2 regions of the Variovorax sp. GW821-FHT09B05 genome follow, and region 1 is predicted to be linked to the other one. Evidence: riboswitches for the same ligand, from Rfam matches in the RefSeq annotation. Region 1 holds a riboswitch; the other holds the start of a gene.

What was found. A riboswitch is a leader RNA that binds a small molecule or an ion and turns the genes downstream of it on or off. The one in region 1 is predicted to bind ZMP and ZTP.
Region 2: it holds a riboswitch for ZMP and ZTP, as region 1 does, so the genes downstream of both, AC07RM_RS01210 (tetrahydrofolate dehydrogenase/cyclohydrolase catalytic domain-containing protein) here and glyA (serine hydroxymethyltransferase) in region 1, are expected to answer to the same signal.

What each region holds. Positions count from the first base shown of each region.
Region 1 is NZ_JBWKPN010000005.1:507,846-522,846, reverse strand. It holds gene AC07RM_RS16695 (PilW family protein) at 1-932, shown strand, start outside; gene AC07RM_RS16690 (pilus assembly PilX family protein) at 929-1,576, shown strand; gene AC07RM_RS16685 (pilus assembly protein) at 1,587-5,258, shown strand; gene AC07RM_RS16680 (type IV pilin protein) at 5,255-5,683, shown strand; gene AC07RM_RS16675 (GspH/FimT family pseudopilin) at 5,680-6,228, shown strand; gene nrdR (transcriptional regulator NrdR) at 6,265-6,708, opposite strand; gene glyA (serine hydroxymethyltransferase) at 6,733-7,977, opposite strand; ZMP/ZTP riboswitch at 8,019-8,153, opposite strand; gene AC07RM_RS16660 (lytic transglycosylase domain-containing protein) at 8,198-9,064, opposite strand; gene AC07RM_RS16655 (DUF748 domain-containing protein) at 9,665-13,522, shown strand; gene AC07RM_RS16650 (DUF349 domain-containing protein) at 13,754-15,001, shown strand, end outside.
Region 2 is NZ_JBWKPN010000001.1:294,394-309,394, forward strand. It holds gene AC07RM_RS01195 (Bug family tripartite tricarboxylate transporter substrate binding protein) at 1-740, opposite strand, end outside; gene AC07RM_RS01200 (hypothetical protein) at 950-1,204, opposite strand; gene AC07RM_RS01205 (hybrid sensor histidine kinase/response regulator) at 1,397-3,247, shown strand; gene AC07RM_RS01210 (tetrahydrofolate dehydrogenase/cyclohydrolase catalytic domain-containing protein) at 3,244-4,086, opposite strand; ZMP/ZTP riboswitch at 4,190-4,270, opposite strand; gene prpR (propionate catabolism operon regulatory protein PrpR) at 4,315-6,309, opposite strand; gene AC07RM_RS01220 (tripartite tricarboxylate transporter substrate binding protein) at 6,490-7,443, shown strand; gene AC07RM_RS01225 (isocitrate lyase/PEP mutase family protein) at 7,485-8,345, shown strand; gene AC07RM_RS01230 (phospholipase D family protein) at 8,354-9,967, opposite strand; gene AC07RM_RS01235 (molybdopterin cofactor-binding domain-containing protein) at 9,999-12,227, opposite strand; gene AC07RM_RS01240 (FAD binding domain-containing protein) at 12,249-13,235, opposite strand; gene paoA (aldehyde dehydrogenase iron-sulfur subunit PaoA) at 13,232-13,894, opposite strand; gene AC07RM_RS01250 (DUF4148 domain-containing protein) at 13,908-14,264, opposite strand; gene AC07RM_RS01255 (ATP-binding protein) at 14,377-15,001, opposite strand, start outside.

The DNA.
Region 1 (15,001 bases):
TCGAACCCCCAGGGCGCGCGCGGCTGCGTGGCGTGTCGCTGGTCGAGCTGATGGTCGCGCTGGCGCTCGGCCTGGTGGTGGTGCTCGCGGCCATGCTGGCTTTCGGCGGCAGCCGGCAATTGTTCGTTGCCGAGTCCGAGGCCCGCACGGTGGAGGAGTCGTTGCGCTTCGCCGCCTTCGTCGTGCGGCGCACGGTGCGGCAGGCCGGCTATGCCGATCGCGCGGCCGGCGATACGGTCGCGTCCGCCGTGAACGATCCCCTCGACCTCGACATCGTCGGTGCTCGCAACACCCGTGTCGGCGCCAGCGGCGAAAGCTATGGGAGGCACAACGCACGCGGCGTGAACGACAGCGATTCGCTGCTGGTGCGCTTTGCCGGCAGCTCGCGCACCGACGACGACGGCAGCGCCGCGGAGGCCGACGGCACCATGGTCGACTGCATGGGTTTCGCGAAGCCCGCGCCGAGCGCCGGCACCGCCACGCCGGCCGACCGGGCCTGGAGCATCTTCCATGTCGCCGAGGCGGCCGACGGGGAGCCCGAGCTCTATTGCAAATACCGCGGCGACCGGCGCGGCAGCTTTCGGTCCGAGCCGCTGGCGCGTGGCATCGAAGTGTTCCGCGTGCTGTTCGGGCGTGACCTCGACGGCGACGGCACGCCCGAGCAGTGGCTCGATGCCGCGCAGCTCGATGCGGTGGCGGCCGCGTCGTCGCTGGGCAACTCGGCCTGGCGGCAGGTGGTGGCGTTGCGCATCGGGATGGTGGCGCGCAGCGCACGGCCGGGCAATTGGCCCCGGCCCGAGGAGGCGCAGCTCTATCCGCTCGGCCCCGAGTTCCCGGTGGTGCGCTTCCGGCCCGCGGCCGATGGGCGGCTGCGGCGTGTCGCGAGCTTCACGGTGGCGCTGCGCAACAGCCAACGCGAGGCCGCGCCATGAACCGGCCGGTGCGCGCCTCGCGTGGCTTCTCGCTGATCGTCGTGCTGATGCTGCTGCTCGTGGTGTCGGTGCTCGGCCTCGCCGCGGCGCAGAACGCATTGGTCGGCGAGCGCATCGCGCGCAACGACCGCGACACCGAGGTGGCTTTCCAGGCGGCCGAGGCCGCGCTGCTCGATGCCGAGCGCGACGTGCTCGGGCCCAACGACCATGCGGCGCAGCGGCTGTGCCTGTTCGATGGCCGCGATGTGTCGGCCTTCGTTGCCGATTGCGCCGGGACCGGCGCACGGCTGGGACTCTGCGCGGCCGCGCCGGTGGGCGATCCGCCGGCGTGGACGCAGGTCGATTTCGCACCCGATGCGAACCGGTCGGTGGCCTATGGCCGTTTTACGGGGCAGGTCTATGCCACCGGTGCCGGTGGCCTGTCCGTGCGCGCGCCGCGCTATGTCGTCGAGGCCCTGCGCAGCCGGGGCAGCGGCCCGCAGGGCGTGCTGCACAGCGCGAGCGCGGCCGTCGCGACACATGTCTTCCGCGTCACCGCCATCGGCTACGGGCCGCGCGAGGAGACGCGCGTGCTGCTGCAGACCACGCTGGCCAAGCCGTCGGCGAGTCCCGGCTGTGCCGACGCTTCTTCTCCTTCCTCCTGATCGGACTGCCATGCCCTTGCTTCGCGCATTCATCGTGTGCATCGCCCTGGTTTTCTGCGCGACGTGGAGCGCGCCGGCAGGGGCCGGCATCGCATCCACGACGCCGCCCGATGCGCTGCTGACCAGCGTGCCGGTCCACGCGCTGGCCGGTCAGCCCGATCCCAACATCGTGATCGACCTGGCGATCAAGGCCTCGAACGCGGGACCGGCTTACCTCGGCGGCTTCGAACCCGCCAAGGTCTACGAAGGCTATTGGGATGCGAAGGGCTGCTACGACTACCTGCGTGTCGAGGGCTACTTCCGCCGCACCGCGACGGCCACCACGCTCGCCGGTGGCGAGATCGCCTGCCGCGGGCAGTGGAGCGGCAATCTGCTGAACTGGGCCACGGCATCGCCGCTCGATCAGCTGCGCATGGCGCTGACCGGTGGCGACCGCGTGGTGGACACGCCGGAGCGGACCGTGCTGCAGCGGGCGACCTGGCCGATCGGGGCTGGTGTCGAGCTTCCCGTCAAGACCGTGCGCGGGCATCTCGAGCGGCTGACACCGCGTGCTGGGCTTCGCGCGGACGAAACGCTGCGCATCCGGAACTGCGGGGAGCGGCTGGTCGTCGATGCGGACATGCGCACCGATGCGGACCGCGGCTGCGTCTCGGCGGTCAGGGCCGATCTCTACTTCGCGCGCGTCGAGGTCTGCGCCGCCGACGAGGCCGTCGTGCGCCGCGATCTTTGCGCCGCCTATCCCAGCGGGCATCACAAACCCGTGGGCGCCTTGCAGGTCCATGCGGGCGACGCGCGTTTCGCGGTGTTCGGCTACCTGCCTGGCAGCGATCCCAGGCGCCATGGCGGCGTGCTGCGCGAAGCGATGAAGTCCATCGGGCCGGAGAAGACCGACGCCGCGTTCGACGGGGTCGAGAACCCGCGGGCCGAATGGGATGCGCGCACCGGCGTGTTCCGCGACGACCTTGCGGGCACCGCGCAGGGTGTCATCGCGGCGGTGAACCGCTTCGGACGCTCGGGCGACTACGCGCGCTTCGATCCTGCGGGCGAGCTGTTCCATGAATCGCTGCGCTACCTGCAGGCGAAGCTGCCGACGCCTGCGGACCCGGTGCTCGGCAACTGCCAGCGACATCACATCCTGAACATCGGCGACCTCGACACCGGGCGTGATGGTTCGGCGCCGGGTTCGGGCAGTGCGGCCTTTTCGCCCGACACCGCGCACTGGGCCCGGCTCGTCGGTGCTTTCGAGAATCGGAGGGCGGGCTCGGCCCAGGGCTCCTTCGGCATGGCGGGGCTCGCGTACTGGGCGCACACGCAGCGGATCCGCGGCGACCATCCCGATGCGCGTGTGCAGACCTTCGCGGTCGACCTGGATGCCGACCGGAGCGCTGTGGTGGGTACGCGCCAGCGCGGCAGCGCGCTCTACCTGGCCGCGAAGTACGGCGGATTCGTCGACCGCAACGGCGATGGCGATCCATTCCGAAGCTCCGCGCTTTTCGGCGCCCCGGACGCAGCGGGCAAGTCGGCATGGTTCAGCAACGCCGAATGGGCGGAAGGGCTCGACCACGACGGGCAGCCGATGCCGGCCAACTACTTCCTCGCCAGCGATGAGCGATCGACGGCGGATGCGTTGCGCCGCGTGCTGCGCCGTGCCACCGCGCCGCCGCTGGGCGCGAATGCCACGGCCGCGATCTCCTCGGATACGGTGGGCGCGGCCGGCGCGAGCCTCTACCTGCCGCGCTCCGACAGCCGGCGCTGGGCTGGCACCTTGCTGTCGTTTCGCCTGTTCACCGATCCGGACACGGGCGCCTTGCGCGTGGCCGACACGCCGTCGTGGGATGCGGGCGCCTTGCTCGATGCACGCGTGGAGAAATCCGGTGCATCGGCGCCGCGAAAGCTCTTCACGCTGTCGACGGCAGGCGTTGGCATTCCCTTCGAATGGGACGCGCTCGACGAGCCCTTGCGGCGCTCGCTGCGCACGGAGACCGAACCCGCATCCCCGATGCCTGCCGGGGCCACCGACACCCTGGCCCGCGACCGCCTGAACTACCTGCGTGGCGAGCGCCGAAACGAAGCCTCGTTGGCGGGTGGCCGTTTCCGCGTGCGCGACTCGGTGATGGGCGATGTCGCGCATGCGGCCCCGGTGTTCGTTGGCGCGCCCGACCCTGTGCTGGATGAGAGCGGTTACCCGGCATTCCTCTCCACGCATCGCCAGCGCGAGCCCGCGGTCTATCTGGGGGCCAACGATGGCATGCTGCATGCCTTCTCGGCGCGCACGGGCGAGGAGCTTTTCGGCTACGTCCCGCGACTGCTGTTTCCTGCGCTGGGCCAACTCGCGCAGCCCGGTGGCGCGCATCGCGCCTATGTCGACGGCACGCCCGCCGTGGCCGAGGCGCGCACGGCGAACGGCCTGTGGAAGAGCGTGCTGGTCTCGGGCCTGGGCGCGGGCGCCGCCGGTGTGTTCGCGCTCGATGTCAGCGATCCGCGGGCCTTCTCGGCCGACAAGGTGCTGTGGGAGTTCGGCAGCGCCGACGACCCCGACATGGGCCACCTGATGCAGCCGCCGCGCCTCCTGAAGTTCCGCACCAGGGCCGCGACGGCGGGCCGCCCGGCCACCCATGCCTGGTTCGCGGTCGTGCCCTCGGGCTTCAACAACCGCAACCCCGAGAAACGCGCCGCGCTGTTCCTGCTGTCGCTCGACAAGCCGGCCGGCACGCCCTGGCGGCGCGGCCTCGACTATCACAAGATCCTGCTGCCCCGGCCCGCCGATGCCAGCCTCGTCAATGCGCTCGCGAGCGCGCCCGGTGACCATGCGGCCGACGACGGAACGGTCCGCTGGCTCTATGCCGGCGATACCCAGGGCAATCTGTGGAAGTTCGACTTCGAACACGATGCGCCCTGGAGCGAGGCCAACGCGCTGGGCTTCGGCGGTGCGCCGCTGATGGTCGCGATGGACGGCGGCGCGGGCAGCCGGCGCCAGCCGATCACGGTGCCGCCGGAAGTGGGGCTCGGGCCCGGCGGCGGTGGCATCGTGTTGTTCGGCACCGGCCAGTTCGTCGAGCCGGCGGACCTCGGCGCCTCGCGTCGCGGCGTCCAGACCGTGTATGCGGTGCAGGACACGGGCACGCCGATCCGTGTGGGCGAAGCGCGGACCCAATTGGCGCCACGGCAGGCACGACCCATCGAGGGCGGGCTGACGGCCATCGAGGGCCAGGCCTTCGTCTACGGCGCCTTCGACCGCGCGACGACACGGCGGCGCGGCTGGTACCTCGACCTGCCGGCGTCGCGCGACCAGGGCGAGCGCCAGGTCGAGCGGTCCGTGCTGGCCGATGGGCGCCTGTTCTTCAACACGCTGATCCCGCCGCAGGCGGCCTGCGGCGAAGGCAGCGGCCGCAGTTGTGCCGTCGACGCGATGACCGGCCTGTCCAAGGGTGGCACCTGCGTGCCCTCGGAGGCGGGGCTGCTCGGTGCACCCTTCGTGGTCCAGCAGGGCAACGCGTCCTACGGTGCCGCCGATCCGGCCGGTCGGCGCGTCGAGACGCGGCGGCTCTCGGTCCTCAGCCCCGGTACCCGCAAGGGCACGTCGGTGTCGGTCGCGCAGCCGACCGGCGGTGCCACGGTGTCGCGTCGGGCCGGCCGTCTCAACTGGCGCCAGGTGCCGGACCCGCAAAGGACATGGCCATGATCTCCCGCCACGGCCATCGAGCCGGCGCGGCCCTCGGCTGGAGCCTGATCGAGGTGCTGATCGCACTCGCGATCGTCGCCATCCTCGCGGCCATCGCCTTTCCTTCCTACGTTGATGCGGTGCACCGGGGCTGGCGCGCCGAGGCGCGGTCGGCGCTGCTCGCGCAGATGCAGCAGCAGGAGCGCCACTTCACCGTCGATGGCCGCTACCGGCGCTACGAAGGCGATTCCGCCGAGAGCGGGCAGGGCGGCAAGTACCTCGTGCGCAGCGAGCACTGCGACGGCCAGCGCAGCCTCGACGACTGCCTGCGGCTCTCGGCCCGGCTCAAGCCCGGCTTCTCGGACCCGCCGGTCGGCAACCTGTGGCTGGACAGCACGGGCGGCCGCGGCTGCGATGGCGCGCAGCGTGCGCGGTGCTGGCAATGAAGCGCGCGGGACCGGCACGTGGGCTCACGCTGATCGAGCTGCTCACCGTGATCGCCATCGTCGCCATCCTGGCCGCCGTCGGCGTGCCGGGTTTTCGCGCGCTGCTGCTCCACCAGCGGCTGGCGGCCGTGTCGCAGGCCTTCGTGGCCGCGCTCGGGATGGCGCGGATCGAGGCCATCCGGCGCGGCGAGCCAGTCAGCGTGCTGGCCGACGGCGGCGCCGGCTGGGATGCGGGCTGGGCGGTGGTGGCCGATGCTGGCGGCGACCACGCGCCGCACGTGCTGCGGCGCTTCGACGGGCTGCCGTCGGGCATCGCGGTCGACCGGGAACTGGGCGACGGGCTGGCGCAAGGGGTGCACTACGACGGCAATGGCTTCTCGCGGCGCGTGCGCAATGCGGGCTTCGGCGCGGGCTGCCTCGCGTTCAGGGCCGAGACGGGGCGGCGCGCGGCCATCGTCCTCTCGGCGTCGGGGCGGCCTCGAAGTTGCGACCCCGATCGGAAGGGAGAGTGCGGAACTGGAGTGTGCGGGCAGGGCGGTGGATAGCGGCCGTCCCGCGGCCCGGCGTCGACACGCCGCGGCTCAGATGTCGCGCAGCAGCTGCCGGAATTCGTCCACGTCCTCGAAGCTGCGGTAGACCGAGGCGAAGCGCACGTAGGCCACCTTGTCGAGCTTCTTGAGTTCGCGCATCACGAGTTCGCCGACCTTGGTCGACTCGATTTCGCGCAGGCCGCTGGCGAGCAGCTTCTGTTCGATGCGCAGCAGCGCGTTGTCGATCTGCTCGATGCTCACCGGCCGCTTGCGCAGCGCCAGCATCATCGAGGCGCGGACCTTGGTCGAGTCGAAGTCGGCGCGGCTGCCGTCCTTCTTCACGACGACCGGGAAATTGACGTCGGGGCGCTCGTAGGTGGTGAAGCGCTTGTCGCAGGCACCGCACTGGCGGCGCCTGCGCACGAAGTCGGCGTCTTCCGAAACGCGGGTCTCGACGACCTGCGTTTCGAGATGACCGCAAAAAGGGCATTTCATGCGGTCAGGGCTTCTTCTTCGAGGTCAGCGGTAGACCGGGAAGCGGCTGGTCAGCGCGTGGACCTTGGCGCGCACGGCGTCGATGTTCGCGGCGTCGCGCGGGTTCTCGAGCACGTCGGCGATCAGGTTCGCGGTGATGCGGGCCTCTTCGTCCTTGAAGCCGCGCGTGGTCATGGCCGGCGTGCCTACACGCACGCCGCTGGTCACCATCGGCTTCTCGGGGTCGTTGGGGATCGCGTTCTTGTTGATGGTCATGTGGGCGCTGCCCAGCACGGCCTCGGCTTCCTTGCCGGTGATGCCCTTGGCGCGCAGGTCGACCAGCATCACGTGGCTTTCGGTGCGTCCGCTCACGATGCGCAGGCCGCGCTGCGTGAGCGTTTCGGCCACGATCTGGGCGTTCTTGACCACCTGTTGCTGGTAGGCCTTGAACTCGGGCGACAGCGCTTCCTTGAAGGCCACCGCCTTGGCGGCGATCACGTGCATCAGCGGGCCGCCTTGCAGGCCCGGGAAGATCGCGCTGTTGATCGCCTTCTCGTGCTGCGACTTCATCAGGATGATGCCGCCGCGCGGGCCGCGCAGGCTCTTATGGGTGGTCGAGGTCACGATGTCGGCGTGTGGCACCGGGTTCGGGTACACGCCCGCGGCCACCAGGCCGGCGTAGTGGGCGATGTCGACCATGAAGATCGCGCCGACGTCCTTGGCCACCTTGGCGAAGCGCTCGAAATCGATGCGCAGCGAGTAGGCCGAGGCGCCCGCGATGATCAGCTTGGGCTGGTGCTCGTGCGCCTTGCGCTCCATCGCGTCGTAGTCGATGGCTTCGTTGGCGTCCAGGCCGTAGCTCACCACGTTGAACCACTTGCCGCTCATGTTGAGCGGCATGCCGTGGGTCAGGTGGCCGCCTTCGGCCAGGCTCATGCCCATGATGGTGTCGCCGGGCTTCAGGAAGGCCAGCAGCACGGCCTCGTTGGCCGAGGCGCCGCAATGGGGCTGCACGTTGGCCGCTTCGGCGCCGAAGATCTGCTTCACGCGGTCGATGGCCAGTTGCTCGGCCACGTCGACGTGCTCGCAGCCGCCGTAGTAGCGCTTGCCCGGGTAGCCCTCGGCGTACTTGTTGGTGAGCTGCGAGCCCTGCGCGGCCATGACGGCCGGCGAGGCGTAGTTCTCGCTCGCGATCAGCTCGATGTGGTGTTCCTGGCGCGCGTTTTCGGCCTGGATGGCAGCCCAGATTTCGGGATCGGTCTGTTCGACCAGGATGTTGCGTTGGTACATGGCAGTCCTTTGAAGACGAGGTCCTTGTTCTTCAACCAAACAAGGGCTGCCCAGGCGAACGGCTGATCGCCTGCGCGTCTGGAGCGACGTCGCAGGCGGTACGCTTCCCAGTGGTAGTCCACGTCAGCGCGGGTGCCTTGTCGGCACCGCGCCTATCGCCAGTCGCGTACCCGGTCGAGTGTAGCGGATCGGACCGGCCCGGCGGCGGGCGAAAGGAGATTCAGGACACGGCCGACAGCAGCGCCACCTTGGGTGGCGTGGGGCCGTTGGCCGGCTCGGTCGCCTCGTCGGGCTTGGCCGGGGCCACCACCGGCAGGGGCAGCGGCTGCGGACGCAGCACCGGCGGCGTCGGCGCGAACGGCGAGGGCGCGCGGCCGCTGGCCACCTGCAGCAGGCGCTCGCGCTCGGCCATCACCTTGCCGGCATAGCCGCCGTCGTCCTCGAGGTTGGCCGCGCCCACGTAGTAGCGCAGGCCGCCTTCGAGCGAACCGGCGCGGGCGATGCATTCCTGCAGCACCTTCACGCCGACCCGCATGTTGGTCACGGGGTCGAAGGCGGTCAGCGTGCCGCCGGCCGGCTCGTACTTGTCGCCGTGCACGCGGGTCATGACCTGCATCAGGCCCTGCGCGCCGACCTGGCTCTGCGCGAACGGGTTGAAGCTGGACTCGACCGCCATGATCGCGAGGATCAGCGTCGGATCGAGCTTGGTGTGCTTGCCGATGTTGTAGGCCTCGGCCACGAGCACGCTCAGCGGCTCGGCCGCGACGCGGTACTTCTTGCTGAGCCAGTAGGCCACGGCGGCCTGCTGCTTGGGCAGGTCGCCGGGGCTCGCGGCCGTCGTGCGCTCGATCGCGGTCGGCTCGAGGTCAGTGGCTTCGGGCGCGGGTTTGCGCGACTGCAGCCAGCCCATGAGCTGTTCTTCGCCTTGATGGCGCAGGTCGGGCCGCGCCACGAGGGCGAGGACCGCGAACACGATGGCCAGGCCCAGCAGGGCGAAACCGTTGTGCGTGATTTCAAAAAAGCCGTCTGCCACATCGGACACGAAGGTCCTCAGCCCGCGGGCCGTGGCATCAAACGCCTTGTTCATCGCTCTTCCTTTCTGTGCGGCACCTGTCGCAGCGCCGGGAAGGGCGATGGGATGGAGGCAGCGGCGCTTGGATTGGTACCAATCAGATTCCGCGCTCAGGGGGATAAGGTGCGCGGCCGTCTGATCAAGCCGGGGGGAGTCGGCAGCGGATACAGGGTGGTTCCGTCGCGTCGGGCGATCGGAGCAGGCGGGATTCTATCGTTGCTAAATACCCGGTCAAGCATAAGGAATTCAGTCTTAATTCTTAAAAGTGTCGAACAAATGTTTCAAATCCGTGTCTGGGACCGCGTCCTTCTTAAGGGAAATCCCTTGAAAAATCGGGTTTGAAAAGCCGGGAAGGGGCGCCTAAGCTGAACAGGCCTGAGGTTTTCAGGTGCTTTCCGAAGCCAGGCAGTCACGGTGCAAGCCGCGGGCTCGAACGGCGGAGGATCCACGGCGGCAATCTCTTGCTGCCAGCACGACAGGAACCATCGACTTCCGGTCGAGCGAAACGATGGCAATGGGTCTATGCCCGCCATCAAGCCCGGTGACATGACATTCGTCGCGTCGCCGGGCTTTCTTGTTTCTGGCTTGCCGCCTGTTTGGGGCACACTCGCGCGAATGAATGCTGCCGCCTCGATACAAAGCTTAAGAAAGAACAAATGGGTGCGACGCGGGATCGTTGCACTGCTCGTGCTTCTGGGCCTTTGGGTCCTGGCCTGGCTGGCGGTGCCGCCGATCGCCAAGAGCCAGCTGCAGAAGATCGCGAGCGAGAAGCTGGGCCGCCAGGTCACGGTGGAGCGCATCGGCTTCAAGCCCTGGACCCTCGAGCTCACGCTCAACAACCTGCGCATCGCCACCGCCGACGGCAAGAACACCCAGGTCGCCGTGCGGCGCATCTATGCCGATGCCGAGTTGCAGTCGTTGTTCCGGCTCGCGCCCGTGATCGACGCGGTGACGGTGGAGGCACCGGCCATCCTGCTGACCCACCAGGCCGACGGCAAGTACGACATCGACGACATCCTGGCCAAGCTGGCCTCCGGCCCGCCGCCCGACCCCAAGGCCGAGCCCGCGCGCTTCGCCATCTACAACATCGCGATCACCGAGGGCGCGGTCGACTTCGACGACCAGACCGTCAAGCGCCGCCATGAGCTGCGCGACTTCGTGCTCAAGGTGCCGTTCCTCAGCAACCTGGCCTCGCAGCGCGAGGTCAACACCGAGCCCAAGCTGGCCTTCGCGCTCAACGGCAGCAAGTTCGACTCGGCCGCGCTGACCACGCCCTTCGCCGCCAGCCGCAAGACCGACGCCCACGTGCAGTTCAAGGGGCTCGACCTCGCGCCCTATCTGGGCTACATCCCGGGCGGCCTGCCGGTGCAGCTGCAGGCCGGCAGCCTCGACGCCGACCTCAAGATCGACTTCCAGCAGGCCACCACGGTCGGCCTCAAGGTCACCGGCACGGTCGAGGCTCACGGCGCCAAGCTGGCCGATGCGCGCGGGCGCGACCTGCTGGCCTTCGACTCGCTCAAGCTCGCGCTGGCCGACGTGCGGCCGCTCGAATCGGTGTTCCACCTCAGCGAGGTCGCGCTGGCGAGCCCGCAACTGGTGGTGGCGCGCGATGCCTCGGGCCAGCTCAACCTGATGGCGCGCGATCCGGCCACGGGCCAGACCGAGAAGGTGGTCGCGGCCAAGCCGCCGGCACCGCCCGTCAGTGCCGCGAGCGGCGCGGCGGGCGCGGCGGCACCCAAGCCCACGCTCAAGGTCCAGGTCGACAAGGTCGCCCTCAGCGGCGGGCGCATCGGCTGGCGCGACGAGACCGTGCAGCCCGGCGCGGCGATCGACGTCACCGAGCTCGGCATCGACGTCACGGCCCTCACCTGGCCGATGGAGAAGCCGGCCCAGTTCAGCGGCAGCACCGCGGTCGGCGGCGCCACGCTCAAGTTCAAGGGCAGCGGCACCGACAAGGCGGCCGACGTGCAGACCGAGGTCGACGCGCTGCCGCTCTCGCTGGCCGCGCCCTACCTGGCCCACAGCCTGGAACCCACGCTCGACGGCAAGCTCAGCGGCGAGATCGACATCGCCTGGGCACCGCCCGACCTGCGCTTCAAGGCCAAGCGGGTGGCGGCCGACAACCTGGCGCTGACCCAGGCCAAGACCGCGCTCGCGAGCGTCGGCCGCTTCGAGCTGCGCGATACCGAGGTCGACATGGCGAAGCACACGCTGGCCGTGGGCTCGTTCACCGCCACCAATCCCAAGGTCAGCATCGAGCGCGACAGCGAGAAGCGCTGGATGTTCGAGCGCTGGCTCAAGACGCCGGCCGCCGCGGGCGGCAGGCCCGAAGCCGAGGCCAAGGTGGCCGCGCCCAAGCCGGCCGGCAGCGGCCCCGAATCGGCACCGCCGGGCGCCAACACCAAGCCCTGGGCGCTGACCGTCGGCACGTTCGCGGTCGACAACGGCAGCCTCTCGTATGCCGACAAGGCCAGCGCCACGCCGGTCGCGGTCGAGATCACGGCCTTCAAGCTCAATGCCGAGAAGCTCGCGCCCGAGACCGCCACCAAGTCGCCGCTGCAGGTGTCGGGTCGCATCGGCTCGGGCCGCCGCGCCGACCCGGGCCGCTTCGACTACAAGGGCCACATCGTGCTCAAGCCGCTGGCCGCCGAAGGCCGGCTCGAGGTGGCCTCGTTCCCGGCCCATGCCTTCAAGGCCTACTACGCCGACGCGCTCAACGTCGACATCCGCCGGGCCTTCGTCAGCTACCGCGGCAGCGTGAACTACGCGACCGCCCCGGCGGGCATGACCGTCAAGCTGGCGGGCGACACCGCGCTCGACGACTTCCGCGCCAACAGCGTGTCGCTGACCCAGTCGCCGGGCTTCGACCGCAACAACAACCAGTTGCTGAGCTGGAAGACGCTGAGCCTGCGCGGCCTGCAGGTGGGCCTGGCGCCCAATGCGGCGCCCACCGTCGACGTGCGCGAGACCACGCTGACCGACTTCTTCGCCCGCGTGATCGTCGATCCGAACGGCCAGCTCAACCTGCTGAGCCTGACCAAGAAGGGCGAGGCCGAGGCCAACGCGGCCACGGCCGCGGCCGTCGAAACCCGTTCGCGCCGCAGCCTGGGCGGCACGACCACCACCACGCGTGGACCGGAGCGACCCACGGGCGGCGCGCCGGTGCCGGCCGAGCTGATGGTCGGCGGCGCCTCCGAACCGGCCAAGCCGGCCTCCGCGCCCGCCGCGGTGGCCCAGGCCGCGCCGGCCGCCGGTGGCCCGGCGCCGGTCATCAACTTCGGCCCGATGAGCCTGGTCAACGGCAAGATCGACTTCACCGACCTGTTCGTCAAGCCCAACTACTCGGCCGACCTCAGCGAGCTGACCGGCAAGCTCAGCTCCTTCTCGTCGAATCCGCCGAACGGGCAGGGCGGCCGGCCGGCGCTGGCCGAGCTCGAGCTGCGCGGCAAGGCGCAGCAGACCGCGGCGCTCGAGATCACCGGCAAGCTCAATCCGCTGGCCAAGCCGCTCGAGCTCGACATCACCGCGAAGATGCGCGACCTGGACCTCGCGCCGCTGTCGCCTTACTCGGTGCGCTACGCCGGCCACGGCATCGAGCGCGGCAAGATGAGCATGGACGTCAACTACAAGATCGCGCCCGACGGCCAGCTCACCGCCACCAACAAGCTGGTGCTCAACCAGCTGCAGTTTGGCGAGGAGGTCGCCGGCGCGCCCAACAGCCTGCCGGTCAAGCTCGCGGTGGCGCTGCTGGCCGACCGCAACGGCGTGATCGACGTCGACCTGCCGCTGCGCGGCTCGCTTAACGACCCGCAGTTCAGCATCGGGCCGCTGATCTTCAAGGCGGTGGTCAACCTGATCGTGAAGGCCGTGACCGCGCCGTTCAGCCTGCTGACCGGCGGCCTGGGCGGCGGCGGCAGCAGCGAGTCGAGCACCATCACCTTCGAGCCCGGCAGCTCGGAGCTGAGCGCCTCGTCCGAGGAAAGCCTCGACAAGGTCGTGAAGGCGCTGGCCGAGCGGCCGACGCTCGAGATGACCGTGATCGGCACCGCCAGCCTCGAGAAGGAGCGCGATGCCTACCAGCGCCAGCGCCTGCGCCAGATGACCCTGGCCGAGAAGCGCCGTGCCGTGGTGCGCGGGGGCCAGGCCGGCACCGACGTGCCGCCGGTCACCGACGCCGAGTACCCCGAGCTGCTGACCGCCGTCTACAAGCGCGCCGACATCACCAAGCCGCGCAACATGGTCGGCCTGGCCAAGGACCTGCCGCTCAAGGAGATGGAGAACCTGCTGCTCGCGAGCGTGCCGGTCGACGAGGAGTCGATGCGCCAGCTGGCGGTGGCGCGCGGCGCCGCCGTGCGCGACTACCTGCTGTCGCAGAAGCTCACCAGCGAGCGCCTGTTCCTCGGCGCGGTGCGCACCACGGCCAGCGGCGACGACTGGAAGCCGGGCGCCGAGCTCAAGCTCGCGATGCGCTGAGCATCGAAAGGGGCGCCGCGCGGCGCCCCTTGGTTTTTCACGGGGCACTGCTATATATGCAGGCACCGTTTCCCCCTGCGGCGCGACCGATCCAGGCGTCGTTTCGCCGCATCGCCGGGCCGCGCCGCAAGGTGGATTTCGACGGCGCGCGGCAAGTGGGTCAAAATGGCGGTCTGCGCCGGCCTCTGCCGGCGCCTTCGCTTTCTCTCTTCAGACAACGATCTCGCGCACGTGACCTCTAATTCTTCCAAGCCACACGACCTTCAGGCCCTCGATTCGCTGACCGGCGGCGCCTTCACCGCGCCGACCTCGGGCGAGCGTGCCTCGCGCATCCGCGACTGGCTCGCGAGCAACCCGGCACCCGAGCAGATGCAGGAAGTCTTCAAGGAGTTGAGCGGCCGCGACAAGGGTGCCGCCCGCCTGCTGCGCGAGAAACTCGACGAGCTCAAGCGCGCCAAGGGGCAGGAGGCCATCGCCGCCGAATGGGCCCAGAAGGCCGAGGGGCTGCTGGGCCAGTCCAAGCTCAACATCGCCGACGCGCTCGCCTGGCAGCGCGATGCCGCCAAGGCCGGCGCGCCGCTGTCGCGCGAGCCGCTGGCCGGCTTCAAGGTGCGGCTGGCCGAGCGCATCAAGGGCATCGAGGACCTGCAGCACCGCGCCCAGGTCCACCGCGAGGCCGCCGTGCTGCTGGCGCAGCGCTTCGAGGTGCTGTCCACCAAGGGCTGGCAGGACGCCCAGGTCGCCGAGGAATCGCTGCGCACCGACGTCACCCACTGGCAGCAACAGGCCGCCGACATCGTCGCCGACGCCAACTGGACCAGCCTCGACGCCAAGTTCGCGCCGCAGCTCGAGTCGTCGAAGGCGCAGCTGCTCGTCGTGTCCGACGCCTTCCACAGCGCGCTGGCGCAGGCCATTGCCGCCGCGGCCGATGCCACCGCGCCGCTGCCGCCCGTCCCGGTCTGGGCCGACGAACTGCGTGCCGCGCGTGGCGAGGCCGTCGCGCCCAAGGCCGCGGCACCCGCGCGTCCGCCGGCCCCCAAGGTCGATCCCGCGGTGCGTGCCGCCGCGCAGGACGCCGTGCAGGCCGCGCTGGCCAAGCTCGAACAGGAAACCGCCGAGGGCCATGGCAAGGCCAGCGCCGGCGCCGCCGCCGCGCTGCGCGCGGTGCTGAAGGAACACGGCAAGCTGGTCGAGGCCCCGCTCGAGGCGCGCGTGCATGCCGCGCTGGTCGCGGCCGGCGAACTCGAAGGCTGGCAGCGCTGGAGCGCCGACAAGGTCCGTGAAGACCTCGTGGCCAAGGCCGAGGGCCTGCTCAAGCGCCCCGAAGGCCAGGCGCTGGGCGGCCGCAAGATGCAGGAAACCCTGCGCGCGCTGCGCGACCAGTGGAAGCAGGCCGACCAGGGCGGCGTGCCGAACCACGCGCTGTGGAAGCGTTTCGACGAGGCCTGCAACGAGGCCCACAAGGTGGTCGAGGCCTGG
Region 2 (15,001 bases), on a different contig from region 1:
GGCACCTCGGGCAGCATCGCCCAGCGTTGCGAGGACGTGGCCGCCAGCGCGCGCACGCGACCGCTCTGCACGAGCGGGACGATGGGCGCGGTGGCGTAGAGCATCAGGTCCACTTCGCCGCCCGCCAGCGCATTCATCGCCTGCGCCTCGCCCTTGTAGGGGATGTGCCGCGCGTCGATGCCGAGCGTGCGCAGCAGCTCCTCGCTCTGCAGGTGCAGGCTGGTTCCGATGCCGAAGGAGCCGTAGGTCAACTCGCCCGGATGCGCCTTCGCATAGCGCACCAGCTCGGCCATGTCGGCCACCGGCAGGTCGGCGCGCACGGCCACCACGCCGGCATTGGCCGCCACGATGCCCAACGCATCGAAGTCGTTCAGCGGGTCATAGCCGGGCGCCTTGTCGAGCACCGGGTTGACCGAGGCGATGGAGGGCGAGACCGCGATCAGCGTGCGGCCGTCGCGCGGTGCGCGCAGGGCCGCCTGCACGCCGATCTTGCCGGCGGCGCCCAGGCGGTTGTCGACCAGCACGGGATGGCCGAGAGCGGCCGCGAGTTCGGGAGCGAGCAGCCGCGCGACGCGGTCGATGGGGCCGCCGGGCGGCGCGGGCACGATGATGGTCAAGACCTGCGGCGCGGCGGCGCAGGCCGTGCCGAACAGCAGGCCCGCCGCGAGCAGCAGGGCCGTGCGGCGTTTCGCGGTCCACCGAGGTGCAGGGGGCTCCTGCGGCTTGTCTCTTCTTGTCATGCGGGCATCGTAGGCATGCCCTCTCATATTCGGAAATACCTTTTGGCGTCACATTTCCATATGCCGCGAGTATGGCCGCGTCGATGCCATGTGCTGCTTCACGCGCCGTGCAGGTACTGCGCGGGGGTGGTGCCGAGGCTGCGATCGAACAGCGCAACGAATGCACCGATGTTGCAATACCCGCCGCTTCGCCGCCGCGGCGCCCCCGCTCAGTGCGATGCCAGCACGTGCGCCTGGTACGACACGTCGAGCAGCTTGCCCTTCTGCACGTAGTAGCGGTCGAGCCGCCACTCCTTGAGGATGTCGAGGGCCAGATCGAAGCTCTTGAGCTTCAGCGCATAGAGGCTGGCCAGGGAGAAATCGACATCCGATTCCAGCGCCAGGACCAGCCGTGCCAGGGTCAGGGACTCCTCGCTGTTCGGGTCGGCCGTGATGAGCCGGCGTGCTTCCTTGATCGCGTTCATGGAGGTCCTTCGTCGCGCTCGTTCGAGCGCTGTCGCAGTGGTGAAACGCAACCCTGGCTTGTGATGCACTTCTGCGAGGCCGTCTGCTCCGCGTCGGGATTCGGCCCGCCAAGGTCTTGGAGCGGGAAGAGGCAGTCTAGCACCGCGTTTCCAGCGGCCGGACGCGCTGGAACGGCCCTTACACTGCCGCCCATGCGTACGCCGGGCGCCACCTCCACCCCGTCGGGCCCCGTGCCCGGGCCCGCCGACTCCCACGCCCAACTGGTCCGCGAACGCCTGCTGCGCCGCATGTTCGTGATGGGCCCGCCCACGGTGCTGACGGCGCTGGCCTCGGCGATCGCGATGGCCGGCGTGTTCTTCGGGATGACGCGCGGCTTCGGCGCGCTGGCATGGGGCATCGTGATCTGCACGCTGCTGTGCCTGCGGCTGGTGTTCATGCGCTGGAACGCGCGCCTCTATCCCGAGCCCGAGTTCACGCTGCGCCAGCCCGATGGCGCCTGGCGCTTCATGCTGCCGCTGGGCGCCTACATGTCGATGTGGACGCTGGCGCCCTGGGCGCTGATGCCGCCGGGCACCGAGTCGCCGATGCGCATCCTGATCCTGCTGCTGGGCATGTTCGCGGTGCTGATGGGCTCGGTGCCGGTGATCGCCACCTGGCGCGCGATGGTGCCCGTGGTCACGATTCCGCTCACGCTGGGCGTGGTCACGCGCTTCGCCTGGATGGGCGGCACCGATGGCTGGTTCACCTGCGTGGTCGGGCTGCTGTTCGGCGGCTCGATGGCGCGCTACGCGCTGTCGCAGCACCAGCTGATCCGGCGCAGCCTGTCCGACCAGATCGACAAGGAACTGCTGAGCGAACAGCTGCTGCGCCAGTCCTTCGAGCTGCAGCGGCTCAACCGCGAGCGCAGCCGCTTCTTCGCCTCGGCCAGCCACGACCTGCGCCAGCCGGTGCATGCGCTGGCGCTGTTCTCGCGCTCGCTCGAGCGCGACCTGGCCGACCATCCGCTGGCGCCCGTGGCCGGCCGCGTGGTGCAGGCCACCGATGCGGTGAGCGGCCTGCTCAACGCGATGCTCGACATCTCCAAGATCGATGCCGGCACCGTGGTGCCGCAGCCGGTACGGATGGCGGTGGACCCGCTGTTCCTGCGGCTGTCGCAGATCTTCGAGCCGCGCACCCAGCAGGCCGGCCTCGCGCTGCGCTTCCACACCGCGCCCGAATGGCTGCAGACCGATGGTGACCTGCTGTTGCGCGTGCTGACCAACTTCGTCGACAACGCGCTCAAGTACACGCGCCAGGGCGGCATCCTCGTGAGCGCGCGGCCGCGCGGCGACCGCCTGCGGCTGGCCGTGTGGGACACCGGCCTGGGCATCGCGCCCGAGCACCTGCCCCATGTGTTCGACGAGTTCTACCAGGTCGACAACCCGCAGCGCGACGTCGCGCGCGGCCTGGGCATCGGGCTGGCCATCGTCAAGCGGCTGGTGGACCTGCTCGGCGGCGAGATCGGCGTGCGCTCGCGGCTCGGCCACGGCAGCGTGTTCTGGGTCGACCTGCCGCGCCGCCCGCCCGTGCCCACCGCCTTGCCCATCGCGCCCGCGGCCATGCCCGATGCCGCGCAGATCGACACCACCGAACTGCCGCTGGTGCCGCCGCGCGTGCTGCTGCTCGACGACGAGCAGCCGGTGGGCGAGGCGGTGCGCATGTGGCTCGCGCCCTACTGCGAGCGCATCGAGATCACTTGCCGACTCGCCGATGCCAGCGCGCAGGTGCGCGCCACGCCCGACGGCTTCGACGCCTTCCTCATCGACTTCCGGCTCGCCGATCCGCAGGACGGCATCGAGGCGACCGCGGAACTGCGCCGGCTCGCCGGCCGCCGCGTGCCCACGATCCTCGTCACGGGCGATACCGATCCCGAGCGCGTGCGCGCGGCCTATGCTAGCGGGCTGGTCGTGATGTTCAAGCCTGTGCAGCCGGAGGTGCTGCTGCGAACGCTGCACCAGATCATTCGCGGCGCGCAAGACGAGCGCGCCGAGCGGCACGGCTAGGCCACGCGCTCCGCCGCCTCCAGCGTCTGCGAGATCAGCGTCGAGATCGTCATCGGCCCCACGCCGCCCGGCACCGGCGTGAGCGCCGCGCAGCGCGCGAACAGCCCCTCGGTCTCGATGTCGCCGACGCCACCCTCGTGGTAGCCGGCATCGATGACGATGGCGCCGTCGCGGATCCAGTCGCCGCGGATGAAGCGCGGCCGGCCGACGGCGCCGACGATCACCTCGGCGCGCCGCACCTCGTCGGCGAGCTTCGCGGTCTTCGAGTGGCACACGGTCACCGTCGCATCGGCGTTCAGCAGCATCATCGCCAGCGGCTTGCCGAGGATCGGGCTGCGGCCGACCACCACCGCGCGCTTGCCGGCGACGTCGATGCCGTAGTGCGCGAGCAGCCGCATGATGCCCGCGGGCGTCGCCGAGCCGAAGGCGGGCTGGCCCAATGCCATCCGGCCGAAGCCATGGCTGGTGACGCCGTCCACGTCCTTGCGGATGGCGATGCGGTCGAAGCACTGTCGCTCGTCCACCTGCGCGGGAACGGGATGCTGCAGCAGGATGCCGTGCACCTGTTTGTCGGCGTTCAGCGCATCGATCTCGCGCAGCACGTCCGCGGTCGTCGCGCGCGCATCGAGCGTCACGACGCGCGAATCCATGCCGACGCGGCGGCAGGCATTGCCTTTCATCCGCACGTAGGTCGCGGACGAGGGATCGTCGCCGACCAGGAGGGTCGCGAGGATGGGGGTGCGTTCGCCGTTCCTCGCCTTCAGTGCGAAGACCCGCTGCCGCAGTGCCTCCTCGTTCGCGGTGGCGACCGACTTGCCGTCGAGCAGGATGCAGGTCATCGCGCACCTCCGGAGCGGAAGGGCGAAAGCCGGGGAAGCGAAAGGATGCGCCGGTGCGGCGCGGGCATGCGGACACTCATCGTCGGAACTCCTGAAAAGACGACAGACATGCCCAGGCGATCGGCGTGACGATGGCCGCGCTCCCCGATGGTGCTCCATCCGTTCGCCAGTTGCGCGGCAACGCGATTATCGGACAGCGGCCGTGCGGCCCCGCTCGAGGAAGGCCGCCTAGGCCTTCGGCCCCTCGTCGCGCAACCGCCGCCACAGCGTCGATCGGCTGATGCCGAGAATGGCGCAGGCCTGGTCCTGATCGCCCTGGACCGACTGCAGCACCTCGCGCACCCGTTGCCGCTCCGCGGCCGTGCGCGCGCCCTTGAGCAGGCGATCGCGCGCGGGCGCCGGGCGCGCCTGCGTGCATTCGGCGAACACCTCGAGCAGCCGGGCGCGGTCCAAGCGGCCCTCGGGCGCCAGGTAGCCGTGGCAGGCCAGCAGGCGCTCGACGAGGTTCTCCAGTTCGCGCACATTGCCGGGCCAGCCGTAGCCCGCGGCCAGCTCCAGCAAGGCGGCGAGCCAGGCCGACGCCTGGTCCGCGGGCACACCCGCCGCGGGCGCGCGGCGCGCCATCAGGCCGGCGGCCAGGGGCGCGATATCGGCGCCGCGTTCGCGCAGCGGTGGCGTCTCGATGCGCAGCACCGCGAGCCGGTAGTACAGATCGCGCCGGAACAGGCCACGCTCCACTTGGGCCGCCAGGTCGGCATGGGTGGCCGCGATCACGCGCAGGTCGACCGGCACCGCCGCGGTGGCGCCCACGCGCAGCACCTCCCGCTCCTGCAGCACGCGCAGCAACCGCGTCTGCAGCGCCAGGGGCATGTCCCCGATCTCGTCGAGGAACAGGGTGCCCGTGTGGGCGGCCTCGATCAGGCCGGTCTTGCCGCCGCGCCGCGCGCCGGTGAAGGCGCCTTCCTCGTGGCCGAACAGTTCGCTTTCGAGCAGGCTCTCTCCCAGCGCCGCGCAGTTCACGGCCAGGAAGGGCTGGGTGGCGCGCCGGCTCGCGCTGTGGATGCCCTGGGCCACCAGCTCCTTGCCGGTGCCGCTCTCGCCGACGATGAGCACGGTGGCGTCGCTGGCCGCGCACTGCCGCGCCAGCTCGCGCACGCGCCGTGCCGCGGCGCTGTCGCCCGCGAAGGCCTCGATCCGGTAGCGCGTGGGCGCGCCGCGTTGCCGCTGGTTGGCGCGCAGGTGGCGGTCGGCGCGCTGGATCACGGCGGGGTCGCGGCACACCAGCAGCGCGCCGGTGACCTCGCCGCTCTCGACGATGGGCGCGCGCCGCACGACCAGCGTGCGCATGCCGATCTGCAGCACCTCCTCGACCGGGGCTTCGCCCAGGCACAAGGTGGCGCCGAGGTCCAGCACGGGCTCGACCTCGCTCAGCACGCGGCCGACCAGTTCCGCCACGGAAGCACCGAGCAGCTGCGCCATGGCCGGGTTCAGCGCCTCGATGCGCTGGCGCAGGTCGACCGCGACCACGCCGTCCTGCAACTGGCCGAGGATGGTGCCGAGCCGCTCATGGCGCGCGCGCTCGGCATGGCCGTGGCGCGCCAGGTGGAGGGCGTCCTGCAGCGCCTGGCGCACGGCGTCCTCGGAGTACATCAGCACGCTGGCGATGCCGGCCTGCTCGGCCAGGTCGGCCACCAGCCCGGGCGACACCACGGCCTCGATGCCGGCGGCGCGCAGGGCCTCCACGCAGGCCGGCGCGTCCTCCGCGCCGCGGTAGCTGAACTGCGCAATGCCCATGCCGAACAGGGCATCGAGCTGCGCCAGGTGCTCCGACGGACCGTCGAACGACACCAGGCCCACGCGCGGCGAGAGGGCGCGCGCCGCGGCCAATGCGCGCATCAGGTCGAAGCCGCGCACCTCCACGATGGCCACCGGAATGTCCAGGTGCCGGCGCAGCCATTCGCCGCTGGCGCCCGCGGCCACCACCGCGTCGACGGGGCGCCGGGCATGCAGCGCGCGCACGGCCGCCACGGCATCGTCGAAGGCCTGCCCGACCAGCTCGACCTGCGCCTGCCCGGCCACCTCCGGTATCAGCCGCGCCAGCACGCGGCCCAGGCGGTGGCGGGCCACGGCCACGATGTGCAGCGGCCGCGGCGTGGCGGGGGAATGAGGGCTCGGGGCGGCGGGCAATGTATTCATTTCAATGGATTTCATTGTCTCATTCATGAAATCAGATTGAAATCCAAACCCGGACGAGCGCCCGCCGAGGCAGCGCGAATTCCTTTCGAATCAATGACTTGGCAACGAGGGGCGCGCCCCTCGGACCGATGGCACAGCGCTTGCGCAAACCCCGGTTCCAAGCTGAAAAACCAGGAGACCTCCGTGCACTTCCATCGCCTTTCCACCATCGCCTGCACGACCGCCGCCGCGCTGGCGTGCGCTTTGCCCCTGGCCGCGCAGGCCCAGGCCTGGCCCGCCAAGTCCATCCGCTTCGTCGTGCCGTTCGCGGCGGGCGGCGCCAACGACCTGCTGGCGCGTTCGGCGGCCGAAGGGGCGGCCAAGGTGCTGGGCCAGCCGGTCATCATCGACAACCGTCCCGGCGCGGGCGGCTCGCTCGGCGCCGACCTGGTGGCGCGCAGCGCGCCCGACGGCTACACCTTCCTGATCAGCGCCGCGGGCGTGATCTCCAACAGCATGATCAAGAAGTCTCTGCCGTTCAAGGACGAGGACCTGGTGCCCGTGGTCATGATCGGCCTGGCGCCCTCGGTGATCGTGGTGCCCAAGTCGGCCCCGTACGACAACCTGCGCGACTTCGTCGAGGCCTCGAAGAAGGGCGCGGGCTTCAACTTCGCGACCGCGGGCACCGGCAGCACGCCGCACTTCGTGGCCGAGATGCTCAACGTGAAGTACGGTGCGAAGCTGCAGGCCGTGCCGTACAAGAGCGGCTCGGAGAGCACGACCGCCGTGCTGGGCGGGCAGGTCGAGGGCACCTCCGAGGCCAGCATCATCGCGCTGCCGCACATCCGGGGCGAGGGCAAGTTCAAGCCGCTGGCCACCACCTGGACCCAGCGCATCTCGGCCTACCCGCAACTGCCCACGGCCGTCGAGCAGGGCTTCCCCGAGCTGCAGATCGCGCACTGGGCCGGCCTGCATGCGCCGCGCGGCACGCCCAACGACATCCTGGACAAGCTCGCCGCCGCCGTCGACAAGGCCATGCGCGATCCCGCCACCGTGGCCAAGCTCCAGGGCCTGGGCATCGAGCCCGTGGGCGGCACGCGCCAGGAGTTCGTGAAGTTCACCGATGCCGAGCGCAAGCGCCTGGGCGAGATCGTCAAGGCGGCCCGGATGCAGGAGAAGTGAGCGCACCGCAGGTTCTCCTTCCTTTTCCTTCCAGCCGATCCATGAATACCAAACAACAACTGCGCGCCCTGGCGCAGGCCCGCCGCGGCGTCATCGTTCCGGGCGCCTTCAATGCCCTGTCGGCCCGCGTCGTCGAGGACCTGGGCTTCGAGGCGATCTACATCACCGGCGCCGGCGTCACCAACATGTGGTTCGGCCTGCCGGACCAGGGCTTCGTGGGCCTGGCCGAGATGGCCGACCACACGGCGCGCATCCGCGATGCGGTGCGCGTGCCGCTGATCGTCGATGCCGACACCGGCTTCGGCAACGCGCTCAACGTGCGCCATGCGGTGCGCACCCTCGAGCGCGCGGGCGCCGACTGCATCCAGCTCGAGGACCAGATCGCGCCCAAGCGCTGCGGCCACTTCGAGGGCAAGGCCGTCATCTCGACGGAGGAGGCCGTGAGCAAGATCAAGGCGGCCGTCGATGCGCGGCAGGACCCCGACCTGCTGATCCTCGCGCGCACCGACGCCTGTGCCGTGCTGGGCTTCGAAGCCGCGATCGAGCGCGCGCAGCAGTTCGCCGAGGCCGGCGCCGACATCCTGTTCGTCGAGGCGGTCACCAGCGCCGAGCAGATCCGCGCCTTGCCGCAGCGCCTCGACCGGCCGCAGCTCATGAACATGGTGATCGGCGGCAAGACGCCCGTCTTCGGCGCCGAGGACCTCGGCGGCATGGGCTATGGCCTCGTGCTGTATGCGAACGCCGCGCTGCAGGGCGCCGTGGTCGGCATGCAGAAGGCGCTCACGGTGTTGCGCGATGCGAGGCGGCTCGAGGAAGATCCCGCGCTGGTCGCTCCGTTCGCCGAGCGCCAGAGGCTGGTGGGCAAGCCCGAATGGGATGCCCTCGAGCGCCGCTACACGTAACGCGGCCCCTACAGCATCGATTCGGGAATCACCAGCGACTGCCACTGCAGCTTGAGCCGCATCCAGGCATCGGCACCGGGTTCGCTGTCCGTCACCCGCACCGGCGCGGGCCCGTCGGTGCGCCACCATTCGAGCGCGTCCCCGCCGTCGCCTGCGAGTCGCAGCTGGTACGCCGAATACGTCATCAGCTGCTCGAAGAAGCCGTGCGCCTCCTCGGCCAGCGCGGGGCAGTCGATCAGCAGCCCGAACTCGGTGTTCAGCGCATCGGAGCGCGGGTCCATGTTGACCGAGCCCAGGAACAGCCGCCGGCGGTCGACGATCATGGCCTTGGTGTGCAGCCGCACCTGCGCGCCTTCGCCGATGCGGCCCACGAACAGGGCGCGGCCGGCGTTCGGATGGATCTCGTGGATCTGCATCCCGTTGCGCAGCAGCGCGGCGCGGTAGCGGCGGTAGCCGGTGTGGACCACCGGTTCGTCGGTGGCGGCCAGCGAGTTGGTGATCAGGGTCTGGCGGATGCCGCGCGCCGCGTTGCGGCGCATGCCCTCGAGCGCCGCCGCGCCGGGCACGAAGTAGGGCGACGCGGTGAGGATCTCGCTGCGTGCCTGCTGCGCGGCCTCGCCGAGCAGGCGGCGGCTGGTGTCGATCAGCGCGCCGCTCGCGAGCCGCCGCGTTTCCGAGCGGCCCCAGGCCTTGGCGGGCGCATCGGCAAAGGCCTGCGCGGTGCCGAACGCGAGCCGCACGCGGCCCGCCTGCAGCTCGTCGCCGAGCGTCACGCGCCCCAGCGGGTCGACCGTGCGAAACGGCACCGGCTCGGGCGTGTCGGGGCCGTCCACGCGCGCGTCGAAGGCGCTTCGCAGTGGTTCCGGCGCATCGACGGGCCGCAGCACCGAGGCCGCGGTTCGGACCTGCGGCGCGTTCCAGTATTCGTCGAACAGGCTCGCCATCTGCGGCACCGCGGCGCCCGCGACCAGCACGTCGTAGTCGAAGAAGTTCGAGTCGGCATCGCGCATGAAATACACGTCGCCGAGGTTGCGCCCGCCCGCCACGGCCAGCACGCCGTCGGCCACGAACAGCTTGTTGTGCATGCGCCGGTTCACGCGATCGAAGTCGAACAGCGCCATCCCGAAGCGGGTCGCGAGGCCGCCGCGCGTGGGGAAGGGGTTGAAGATGCGCACCTCGGCATTCGGATACGCACCCAGCCCGTCGAGCAGCGCCGCGATGTCCTCGGTGTAGAGATCGTCGACCAGCAGCCGCACCCGCACGCCGCGCCGGGCCGCGTCGCGCAGTTCGCGCAGCACCAGCCGGCCGGTGGCGTCGTCGTGCAGGTGGTAGTACTGCAGGTCGAGCGAGCGCCGCGCGCCGCGCAGCAGGGCCAGCCGCGTGTCCATGCTGGCCAGGCCCAGCATCAGGCGGAAGCCGCTGGCATCCGCGGGCGCATCGGCCATCGAGGCCGCTGCGATGCGATCGAGCGGCGTGAGCGCGCCCTCGGCCGGCAGCGAGGTCGTGACGCTGCGCGGCCCGTCGTCGGCCGGCAGGCTCGCGCAGCCGCCGAGCGCCAGGCCGGCCAGCACGAGCACGGTCGGCCAGAAGCGACGCCGAGGTTCGAAGAAGAGGAAGGACATGGCCGGGCGCTGGAGAGCGACGATGCGGCATTCAAGCACGCATCGGCAGCCCCGGCAGCAGCTTGTCGAGCGTGATCGGGTAGCTGCGCACGCGCAGGCCGGTCGCGTTGTGGATCGCATTGGCCACGGCCGCGCCCGAGCCGCAGGTGCCGAGCTCGCCCACGCCCTTGGTCTTGATCGGGCTCGCGAGTTCGTCCGAGTCCTGCAGGTAGATCGCGTCGATGGCGGGAATGTCGGCATGCACCGGCACCAGGTACTCGGCCATGTCGTGGTTGACGAAGTAGCCGTGGCGCGCATCGACGATGGCCTCCTCGGTCAGCGCCGCCCCCACGCCGAACACCATGCCGCCGATGGCCTGGTTGCGCGCGGTCTTCATGTTGAGGATGCGCCCGGCCGCGAACACGCCGAGCATGCGGCGCACGCGGGTCTCGCCGGTGTCGATGTCCACGCCGACCTCGCAGAAGTGGGCACCGAACGCCGCCTGCGCATAGCGGCGGTGCAGGTCGCCGGGCTCGACGCTGCCGAGCACGCTCAGGCCCTCGGCGCCCGCCAGTTCGCCGAGCTCGTGCGAACGGCGGCCGCTCACGACGCGGCCGGCCTCGAAGCGCGCACCCGCCGCCTCGAAGCCCGCGCGCTGCAGCAGAGCGGCGCGCAGTTGCTCGCAACCGTCGAGCACCGCGGCGCCCGCGCTCGAGGCGCCGATCGAGGCGATTGATCCGGCGCCCGGTGGCAGGGCCGTGTCGCCGAGCCGCACGCCGATGCGGTCCATCGGGATGCCGGTCATCTCCGCGGCGATCTGCGCCAGCACGGTGTAGGTGCCGGTGCCGATGTCGGTCATCGAGGTCTCGATGCTCAGCCGGCCGCGGGCATCGAGCCGCAGCCGCGCGCTCGAGGAGCGCACCGAGTGGTGATGGATCGCACTCGCCACGCCCATGCCGACCAGCCAGCGGCCGTCGCGCACCCGGCCCGGCACGGGGTCGCGGCGCGCCCAGCCGAAGCGGCTCGCGCCTTCGCGCAGGCACTCGACCAGCTTGCGGCCCGAGTAGGGCCGGCCCGGGCCGCGCTCGGGATCGCAGGGGCTGTCGTTGAGGATGCGCAGCTGCACCGGGTCCATGCCCAGCTTCTCGGCCAGCTCGTCGAGCGCCACCTCGAAGGCCAATTGGCCGCTCGCGGTGGCGGGCGCGCGCATCGCCGCGGCCTCGGGCAGGTCGAGCGCGGCGAGCCGGTGCGCCGTCATGCGGTTCGGCGCCGCATAGAGCAGCCGGGTCTGGCGCGACGCGCCCTCGTAGTAGCTGCGGCCCGGCAGGTTGCTGGTCCAGGTCTCGTGCCCGATCGCGGTGAGCCGCCCGTCCGGCGTGGCGCCCAGGCGCACGCGCTGGATGGTCGCGGCGCGCCGCGTCGTGTGGTTGAGCAGCTGCTCGCGCGCCAGCGCCGTCTTCACGGGCCGCCGCAGTTCGCGCGCCGCGAAGGCCGAGAGCACGGCGTCGGCATGGGTGCGCAGCTTGGAGCCGAAGCCGCCGCCCACGAAGGCCGCGATCACGCGCACCTTCTCGACCGGCAGCTCGACCATCGCCGCCACGTCGCTCGCGGCCCAGTTGGCCATCTGGTGCGAGGTGTAAAGCGTCAGCGCATCGCCGTCCCAGCGCGCGATGGTGGCCTGCGGTTCCATCATCGCGGGATGCTGGTCGGGCGTGTCGTAGCGCTGATCGACCTGCACCGGCGCGGCGGCGTAGGCGCCCTCGAAGTCGCCGACGGCCGTGTCGGCCGCGCTCTCGCTGCCGGCGCTGGGGTCGTCGCCGGGCTTCACCGCCGTGGCCCGCGCGGCCTCGAGGTCGAAGCGGCCGGCGCCGGCCTCGTAGTCGATGCGGACCAGGCACGCGGCCGCGCGCGCCTGCTCCAGCGTCTCGGCGACCACGAAGGCCACGGCCTGGCCGTGGTGCTGCACCTCGGGGCCCGAGAGCTGCGAGACCAGGTTGGCGCGCCCTCGCGGCACCTGGCGCGGCACGTTTTCGTGGGTGTAGACCAGCAGCACGCCCGGCGCCTGCCGCGCTTCGCGGGTGTCGATGCGCGCGATGCGGCCCTTGGCGATGCCGGCCAGCACGATCCAGCCATAGGCCGCGCCCGCCACCTCCTCGTGGTACTCGTAGCTGTAGCGCGCCTGTCCGCTGACCTTGGCCGGACCGTCGATGCGGTCGAGCGGCCGGCCGACGATGCGCTCGCGGTCGAGTGGGCCGGGCCCGGCGGCGGTGGTGAATTGCATGGCGGTGCTCCTCGGTTCGGTTCAGGTCCGGTCCATCGCCTGCGCCAGCGTCGCAGCCAACGTGCGGCGCAGCAGCGGGATCTTGAAATCGTTGTGGCCGTGGCCACGCGCGCCGTCCAGCAGCGCATCGGCGGCCGCGCGGCAGGCCGCGGGCCCGCCGTCGGTGCCCACCAGCCGCCGTTCCGCCGCCTCGTTGCGCCAGGGCCTGGCTGCGAGGCCACCGAAGGCGAGGCGCACCTGTGTCACCGTGCCGCCCTCGCGCACGACCACCGCGGCCACCGAGACCAGCGCGAAGGCATACGAAGCCCGGTCGCGCACCTTGCGGTAGAGCTGCCGCCCGCCCACGGGCGGCGGCAGCAGCACGCCGGTGATCAGCTCGTCGGGCGCGAGCGCGGTCTCGACCTGCGGCGTCTCGCCGGGCAGCCGGTGCAGCTCGGCGATCGGGATCCTTCGCGTGCGGCCATCGGCCGCGACGGTGTCGACGCGGGCCTCGAGCGCGCGCATCGCCACCGCCATGTCGGAAGGGTGCACCGCGATGCAGTGCTCGCTCGCGCCCAGGATCGCGTGGATGCGGTTGAAGCCGCCCAGCGCCGCGCAGCCGCTGCCGGGTACGCGCTTGTTGCAGGGCTTGGTGGTGTCGTAGAAGTAGAAGCAGCGCGTGCGCTGCAGCAGGTTGCCGGCCGTGGTGGCCTTGTTGCGCAACTGCGCGCTGGCGCCCGAGAGCAGGGCGCGCGCGAGCAGCGGATGCTCGCGCCGCACGCGGGCGTCAGCCGCGAGGTCGCTGTTGCGCACCAGCGCGCCGATGCGCAGGCCGCCGTCGGCCGTGGTCTCGATGCGGTCGAGCCCGAGCCGGTTCACATCGACCAGGTGCGGCGGATGCTCCACGTCAAGCTTCATCAGGTCGAGCAGGTTGGTGCCGCCCGCGATGAACTTCGCGCCCGGATGGCGCTGCACGGCGGCGGCCGCCTCGGCCGGGCTCGACGGCCGCTCGTAGCTGAAGGCCCTCATGCCGCAGCTCCCGCCACCTCGCGGATGGCCGCGACGATGTTGGGATAGGCCGCGCAGCGGCAGATGTTGCCGCTCATGCGCTCGCGCAGTTCCTCGTCGCTGAGCGAGGGGCGGCCCGTCAGATCAGCGGTGACGTGGCTCGGCATGCCGCCGCGCAGTTCCGCGAGCATGCCGACGGCCGAGCAGATCTGGCCCGGCGTGCAGTAGCCGCACTGGAAGCCGTCGTGCTTGACGAAGGCGGCCTGCATCGCATGCAGCCTCGGCGGCGCGCCCAGGCCTTCGATGGTCGTCACCGCGTCGCCCTCGTGCATCACGGCGAGCGTGAGGCAGCTGTTGATGCGCCGCCCGTTCACCAGCACCGTGCAGGCGCCGCACTGGCCGTGGTCACAGCCCTTCTTCGAGCCGGTGAGCCGCAGGTGCTCGCGCAGCGCGTCGAGCAGCGAGACACGCGCATCGATGGCGAGCGGCCGGGGCTGCCCGTTGACCTGCAACGTGATGCGCGTCAGGCCCGCGGCATCGACCGGCGCGCCGACCGGTGCGGTGGCCGCATCGTCCGCGGCCTGGCCGGCGATCGGCAGCGAGGCGGCCGCCACGCCAGCGGCGCCGCCGATCAGCAGGCTGCGGCGCGTGGGGCCCGAGGGGGTGTCGACGTCGTCCATGGGCGGCACCGGTTCACAGGCGGGTGTCGGGCGCGGCCAGGGCCTGGGCCTTGGCACGCGACATGGTCGGCACCACCACGCTGTTCACGCGCGAGCCGGCATTGACGTTCTGGTCGGGCGCATGGGCCGCCGCGACGGCCGCCTGGCGCACCGACTCCCGCGACAGCGTCGAGACCAACGGATCGGCGCCGCGCGAGCCGCGCACCACGTTCTGGTCGGGCGCGCGCGCCGTGGCAACGGCCTGCGCCGCGACCGCGTCGCGGTCGAGCAGGTTGGCGCCCTGGTGGACGCCGTCGTAGCTTTCGGCCTGGGCCGCGAAGGCGGCGGCGACGAGGGTCAGGGTGCAGAGCAGTCTGGAAAGGGTTCGCATGGCAGTGAGCTCCTGGAGGGGGAAGGAATCCGAACGGGCCGGGGCACGTTCGGGCTGGGCTCACTGTAGAAATCGTGCTTTATGCGTTCTTTATGCGAGAGTTAACCCAGCGTTAAGGCGAAGGCAGGTGCACCCGCGCGATCAGGCCGCGCACCCGCCCCTCGTCGTCGCCGCGGTTGATGAGCTCGATGCGCATGCCGTTGCGTTGCGCGGCCATCTGCGCGATCGCCAGGCCCAGGCCGCTGCCCTCGGCCGCGGTGCCCGGCACGCGGTAGAAGCGATCGAACACGCGCGCCAGCGCCTCGGGCGGAATGCCCGGCCCATGGTCGATCACGTCCAGCACCGGCCGCCCGTCGACCACGTGCAGCAGCACGTCGACCACGCTGCCTTCGGGCGCATGCCGCAGCGCGTTGTCGATCAGGTTGTCGAACAGGCTCAGCAACTCGGTGGGAGGCGCGGTCACGGTGGCGCTGGTGCGACCGTCGAAGCCGATGTCGATGCGGCGCCGATCGGCGATCACCATGAGGCGCGCGATGCTGTCGCGCACCGCCGAGGCGGCGTCCTGCGGCAGCGCCGCCTCGAGCGGATCGCCGCCTTCCTGCTGCGACATGCGCAGCAGCTGCTCGATCAGGTGCTGCGCGCGCGTCACGCCGCCCTTGAGCTGCAGGTAGTGCTCCTCGGCGCTCTCGCCGGGCACCTCGGCGCGCATGTTGTCGAGCTGCAGCCCCAGCGCCGCG